Gemmata obscuriglobus: one gene and its partner. The protein of the gene in region 1 binds, or shares a complex with, the protein of each later gene. Links are inferred from orthologs where the notes say so. Each region holds a gene or a part of one and is shown on either strand. Other genes may lie near its edges.

The links.
Region 2: the proteins of mnmG (region 1) and GobsT_RS20925 are in contact, whole or in part, in a solved structure (PDB 9HIP), measured with the Escherichia coli proteins. The link is inferred for Gemmata obscuriglobus from one-to-one orthologs.

The regions. Positions count from the first base shown.
Region 1 is NZ_CP042911.1:5,685,444-5,688,676, reverse strand. The notes cover bases 228-3,148. They hold mnmG (tRNA uridine-5-carboxymethylaminomethyl(34) synthesis enzyme MnmG), read right to left. Parts: upstream 2,646-3,148; coding sequence 810-2,645; downstream 228-809. Other genes in these bases: GobsT_RS23810 (RNA polymerase sigma factor), read left to right, coding at 2,861-3,148. Outside these bases: GobsT_RS23820 (response regulator), read right to left, coding at 1-208; more of GobsT_RS23810, read left to right, coding at 3,149-3,233. UniProt on the Escherichia coli protein: NAD-binding protein involved in the addition of a carboxymethylaminomethyl (cmnm) group at the wobble position (U34) of certain tRNAs, forming tRNA-cmnm(5)s(2)U34.
Region 2 is NZ_CP042911.1:5,067,323-5,070,575, reverse strand. The notes cover bases 115-3,055. They hold GobsT_RS20925 (tRNA modification GTPase), read right to left. Parts: upstream 2,293-3,055; coding sequence 937-2,292; downstream 115-936. Other genes in these bases: GobsT_RS20915 (carboxypeptidase M32), read left to right, coding at 2,949-3,055; GobsT_RS20920 (putative signal transducing protein), read right to left, coding at 2,289-2,870; GobsT_RS20930 (RNA polymerase sigma factor), read right to left, coding at 115-812. In the rest of the region: more of GobsT_RS20930, read right to left, coding at 1-114; more of GobsT_RS20915, read left to right, coding at 3,056-3,253. UniProt on the Escherichia coli protein: Exhibits a very high intrinsic GTPase hydrolysis rate. Involved in the addition of a carboxymethylaminomethyl (cmnm) group at the wobble position (U34) of certain tRNAs, forming tRNA-cmnm(5)s(2)U34.

The DNA of each region.
Region 1 (3,233 bases):
GCACCTTGCGCTTGCCGCTCTCCAGGGCGTCCGTCGGGATGCCGTTGTCCTTCATGAACTTGTACAGCGCCTCGCGGGGGATGCGCCGGAACTTGCTACCCGGAACGCGGAACCCCTTGAGCTGGCCGTTGTCGAAGCAGCGGATGATGGTCTGCTGGGAGACCTTGCAAATCTTGGCCGCTTCGCCGGTCGTGAACACCGTCTTCATACGCGCATCCACCTGGCCGGCTCAGCCGGCTCGCATGGGGGAGATCCGCGCACGGCCGAAACGACCGAGCCGAGCGGCGGACCGAAACAATTCGTCCGTGACTCACGCAGGACACATCCGGCACCGCGCGGCGCCTCAACAAGAGGCGAGTGCTGCGGCGGAGAGGCAAAACAGCGGACCAGTCCGGGGTGAAGCGACAGTGGCGGTGGCATAGATCGGAGCGGCCTCAACTGCCTCACCCCATCATACCCCGGCCCCCTGTCCGATCAACGGTGCGAACTTCACGACGACCAGGCGATTTGCCCAGCCGGCCCGAATCCCGCCCGCGTCACCGACACAAGGCGCCCAGAGCGCGCCGCCCAAGCTCCACCCGCGCGAACCGCGCCGCAAACTTCTTCCAGCCCCGGGCTCCTGCCGACTCGGTCGCGGAACTCATCGTCTCCGTAGCTACCGTAGCCCGACCGCTTTACCCGCTTTCTCCCACAGGAGGGCGGGAACTCGTCCGGCTGTGACGGACGCCCAGAGCGTGCCTCCGCGACCGACCCCGCGGGTTTCACCGGTTACCCGGCTTCTCCCCAACGGGCAAGCGGCCCATAACGGCTCAATCCAGATAAAGCAACAGCATTGCGAGGTCGGCCGGGGTGATGCCGCTGATGCGGCTCGCCTGGCCCAAGCTGACGGGCCGAATGCGACTCAGCTTCTCACGGGCCTCGTGCCGGAGCTGTCCGACCCGGGCGTAGTCGAACGCGTCCGGAATGCGCCGGTTCTCCAGCCGCTGGAACCGCTCCACCTCTGCGGCTTGCCGGTCGATGTACCCGCTGTACTTGGCTTCCAGAACCACCTGCTCGACCACGTCCGGGCGGGCGTCCCACTCTGCCAGGGCCGGGCACCGGGCGACCACCTCGCTCCACTCCACCTCGGTGCGGCGCACCCAGGTCGCCAGCGAGTCGCCGCCGCTCTTAGTGGACCTTAGCACGCCCTGCAGATCGGAAATGCCCTTCTCCTTCCGCTCGAACCGCGCCCAGTCGGCGACGCCCACGGACCCGACCTTCCGGCCGAGCGGGGTGAGGCGCCGGTCGGCGTTGTCGTGCCGCAACAGCAGCCGGTACTCGGCCCGGGAGGTGAACATCCGGTACGGCTCGTCCACCCCTTTCGTCACGAGGTCGTCGATGAGCACGCCGATGTACGCGGCGCTGCGGTCCAGGACCAGCGCCGGCTCGCCCTTGAGCTTGAGGGCGGCGTTCAGACCCGCCACGAGCCCCTGCGCCGCCGCCTCCTCGTAACCGGTGGTGCCGTTGATCTGGCCGGCGAAGTACAGCCCCGCGACCGGCTTCGTTTCGAGCGTCGGGTGGAGCTGCGTGGGCGGGGCGTAATCGTACTCGACCGCGTACCCCCAACGCATCACTTCTGCGTTCTCCAAGCCGGGGATCAGTTTCAGCATCGCGGCCTGCACGTCCTTGGGCAGGCTGGTGCTGATCCCGTTGCAGTAGTACTCGCGGGTGTTCAGGCCCTCGGGCTCCAGAAAGAGGAGGTGTGAGTCCTTGTCCGCGAACCGCACCACCTTGTCCTCTATCGAGGGGCAGTAGCGCGGCCCGCGGCCACAAATCTGCCCACTATACATGGGGGCGCGGTGGAGGTTCGCGCGGATCAGGTCGTGAACCGCCGCCGTGGTTTCCGTCGAATGGCAAACCACCTGCGGAACCGTGATCTTCTCCGTACTGAAGCTGAACGGGCGCGGGACCGGGTCGCCGGGCTGCTCCTGGCACTTCGAGAAATCGATGGTGCGGCCGTTAAGCCGGCAGGGCGTGCCGGTCTTGAAGCGGGCGAGTTCGAACCCGGCGTCCGCGAGGCTAGCACTCATCCCTTCGGCCGAGGCGTCGCCGGCGCGCCCGCCGACGGTCTTCGCCTCCCCGGTGTGCATGATCGCTTTGAGGAACGTGCCGGTCGTGAGGATGACCGCGGGGGCAAGGTACCGGGTGTCGCCGCGCGCCACCACCCCGACGACGCGGCGCGTGGCGGGCGAAGCGGAGTCCGCGTGCGGCTCGAGCAGCAGCCCTTCTACAAGTTCCTGTCGAAGGGTGAGGTTCTCCTGGTCCTCCACCCACCGCTTCATCGTGAACTGGTAGAGCTTCTTGTCGGCCTGGGCGCGGGGCGAGTGCATCGCCGGCCCTTTGGACGCGTTAAGCACCCGGAACTGGATGCCGCTGGCATCGATGCACTTCCCCATCACCCCGCCGAGCGCGTCGATCTCGCGGACGATCTGCCCCTTGGCGACCCCGCCGATCGCCGGGTTGCAGCTCATCTGCGCCACCGCGTCGGCGTTCATGCTCAGCAGGCACGTGCGGAGCCCGAGCCGGGCGGCGGCCATTGCCGCTTCCGTGCCCGCGTGCCCCGCGCCCACCACCACCACATCGAACCGGTACTCCAGGTCGCTCACAGCCCCCTCCCCCACGCGCGTCGGCCGACGGTACGCTGAAATCCATGATAGCCGTTCTCGACGGCGCGCACGGGACCGAATCCCTCCCGTGCGGGGCACTCGTGATTGAGGGCGCCCCACGCCAGCGGGAGGGGTCCGGGAACCCGATTTTTTCCGAATCGTCGTGTCGCGGCGAGCGGGCAGGGGCACTAATGGGCCGAAGCGGGAGGACAGCCATGCCGTTCGGGTCGTTCGTGCGACAACTGGGCGAAGGGGCCGATTCGGAGCTGCTGGATCGGTTCATCGTGGGTGAAGACCAGTCGGCATTCACCGCCCTGGTCGGCCGGTACACGCCGACCGTTCTGGGCACCTGCCGGAGGGTGCTCGGGCACACCCAAGACGCGGAAGACGCGGCCCAGGCGGTGTTCTTACTGCTCGCCCGCAACGCGGCCCGGGTTCGCCGCCCGTCCGCGCTGGGCGCGTGGCTGCACGGGGTGGCGGTGCGTGTGGCCCGCAAGGCCCGGCGCCGGCGCCGACGGGTGCAACCGCTCCCCGGCTCATCGCCCCCGGCCGCACCGCCAGCGCCGAGCTGGGAGGACGCGCGGCTGG
Region 2 (3,253 bases), 620 kb from region 1 along the record:
GGCGGTTCGAGGAACGCGTGCTCACGGAAGAGGGCCGCGTACTTGCGGTCGAGAACGTCCTCGATCTCGCGCACCGTGTCGGCCGCAACGTCCTTGATCCGCCGGACGCGCAGCGGAACGAAGAGCAAGTGGTCGGGATCGACGTGGCCGCCGGCGATGAACCCCTTCGTCTTCTTGGGACACCGGCACGGGTTGTTCGCGTTCACCAAGCCGCACTGGCCGTGCATGAACTGGTAAAGGTCGCGGCGGGCGCGGGTCAGACTTTGCCGGAAGTTGTCGGCCGACATCTCCAGCACCTCGCCGCCGACGGTGTCGCTGGTGCCGAGGATCTCGCCGAGGGTGAACACGAGCCGCTGCTTGCGGTCGAGACACATCAGCATCCCGGTCGTGCAAGTCAGTTTGGCCTCCTCAACGAGCAGCGGCACGTCCACGGGCACGCTCTTCGGGTCGGGCAGGTCCAGATCGGGGGTGTCGTTGATGGCCGCCGCATAGGACGAGAACGTCTGCGGTCGGAGTTCGCCGCCGCGTCGCTTCATGTTCAGTACATGGCTCGTAGCGATGCGGTAGAGCCAGGTGCGGAACGCGCTCTCCCCCCGAAACGTGCTCAGCCGGGTGACGGCCTTGATGAGCACTTCCTGGGTCACCTCCTCAGCGTCCTGCGGGTGGAAGACCATGCGGACGGCGACGTTGTACACCCACGCCTGGTGCCGCAGGACGAGCTTTTCCAGGGCCTCCAGGCTGCCGCCCCTCGCCGATTCGACGAGGGCGAGGTCATCGGACTCGTCGATGACCTCCGTGAACGGGTTGAACACGACGCTACTCCCGGGTCCACGTCCACCCCCGCCACGTCGGCCGGGTGGGGGCTGCATCTTTGACACAGGAAAATTGGCGGTGTGACAACTTCGGTTCTCTGGACGCGTTGCCGATCCGGAGAAACTATTTCCCGATGCAGAATCGCGAAAATATGCGATCAAGCAGATCGTTGGTGTAGATGGCCCCCGTCATCTCGCCGAGCGGCTCCAGAGCGCCGCGAAGCGCCAGCGCGAGCAACTCGGGGTGCTCGCCGCGCGCTGCCAGGGTTTCCGCTTCCCACAAGTGCTCAAGGCACGCGAGCACGTGCCCCCGGCACCGGCTCTGGCTCGGCGCGAGCGCCGAGCGCGTCAGCGAGGTCGCGGCGTCAACTAGTGCGGCGAGCAGCAAGTCGAGTCCGCCGGGTGCAATGACCGAGCAGGCGAGCGACTGGCCCTCCGAAACCTCACTCGTCAAATCGCTTTTCGTGCGCACTTTGAGTAGCTCCGCCCCCGTCGCGCGAAGGTGGGTTTTGTCCCGAGCGCCAAACGCGCCCGACTCGTCGCACCACACGATCACGTCCGCACGCGTTGCCTGCTCGGCTCCGAGTCGTTGTGCTTGCTCCTCAATCGTGTCGGTGGCGTCCAGCCAGCCGGCGGTGTCGACCAGTTCGACCGGCACGCCGGCGAGGGCGAGCGGCTTCGTGAGGTAGTCCCGCGTGGTGCCGGCGACCGGGCTGACCAGTGCCGCACCGCTCGCCAGCGCGTTAAACAAGCTGCTCTTGCCCGCGTTCGGTAAGCCCACCAGTGCTACCCGCACCGAACGTCCGGACAGGGTGCGGGCGTCGAGTTGTTTCCGCACCATTTCGAGATGTTCAACCGCGCCGCGCACCCGCGCAACGGTCGCGGCTTGCGTGACGAACTCGATGTCCTCGTCGGCGAAGTCGAGCGCGGCTTCCACGTCGGCGAGAAGGTTCAGCAGGTCGTCACGGAGGGCATCCAGCGGGCGCGACACCCCGCCCGCGAGTTGCTCCAGTGCCGCCGAGAGGTCGGAGTCGGTGCCGGCCTCGATCACCGCCTGCACCGCTTCCGCCTGGGGCAGGTCCTTCTTACCCGCGAGGAATGCCCGCATCGTGAACTCGCCCGGCCGCGCGGGCCGCGCGCCGGCTGACAGCAGGTCACTGATGAGCCGCTCCACCAGCGGCGGCGAGCCGACGAGGTGCAGTTCTGCCAGGTCCTGGCCGGTGTACGACTTCGGGCCGGCAAAGAAGTACAGCACCGCGGGCAGCGGCGAACTCACGCCGCTGAGTCGCAGCACGCCGCGAACGAACCGGCGCGAGCCGGGGGACGTGGGGAGCGGTTCCGCCGCAAACACTCGCGCGACCACCGCACGCGCGTTCGGACCGCTCACGCGCACGATCGCTCGCGCTCCGGGATCGGGCGCAGACGAGAGTGCAACGATGGTGTCGCCGGGGTGGGGAGCGGCAGTCGCAGTCAGGCTCACGGGAACGGGTCTCGGTACAGGGCAATCAGGTACATGGCGGTGAAAAAACCGATGGCAAGTAACGCGCCTATGGCGAGCAGCCGGTTCTTGTATCGCGGGCTGATGGACCCGGTTCCGAACGCCGCATTCAGGAACAGGTACAGTGCGTAAAACCACAATAGCGGAACGATCAACCCGAAGAATGCGGCCAGAAACGCCCGTCGGGCGTACTCGTCTCGCTCGGATGGAGGTTGGGCCCCGGCTGCGTCAATCGGCACAATTGCTACCGGTTCCGGCTGCGGCCTTTCGGCGGCGTCCGCTTCCCCGGCGGCTTCGGCCTCTGCTGCCAATGCCGCCTCATCCACCGGGCCGGTTTCGGCACCCAGCGTTTCCTCCAGAACCGCTACGGCTCGGTCCGCGTCCTCTTCGAGTACCTGCACTTTTACCCATCCCACCGCGCCGCCCAGCAGCCAGTCCATTGTAACAACGGCTTCGTCCGTAACCGTCGCCCTGATCCCGGCCTCTTCCAGCACCCCGCGGGCGAGGTGGGCGCGCGCGCCCTGCTCGAACGTCGCGATCGTGACCAGCTTACCCGCCATGCGGTGCCCTCGGTGCTTCGCGTCTCGCTCCGTACACCGACATTACCCGAACGACTCGGGTTCGTACAGGAGCCGCAGATGACCGCCGCCGAAAGCTACTCCGAACTCCTCCGCCGCTCGAAAGCACTCGGCGTTCTGAACTCGTGTGCCGCCGCCCTGGGCTGGGATCATCAGACCTACATGCCCGCGAAGGGCGCCGCGCTGCGCGGCGAGCAGATGGCCCTTTTGGCCGCTCTTTCGCACCAGAAGCTCACCGACCCCAAGAACGGCGAACTGCTCGCGGCCGTCGAGGGGACGGACCTCGTCACCGACCCCGAGAGCGACGCGGGCGCGAACGTCCGCGAGTGGCGCCGCGGGTACGACCGCGCCACCAAGATCCCGCA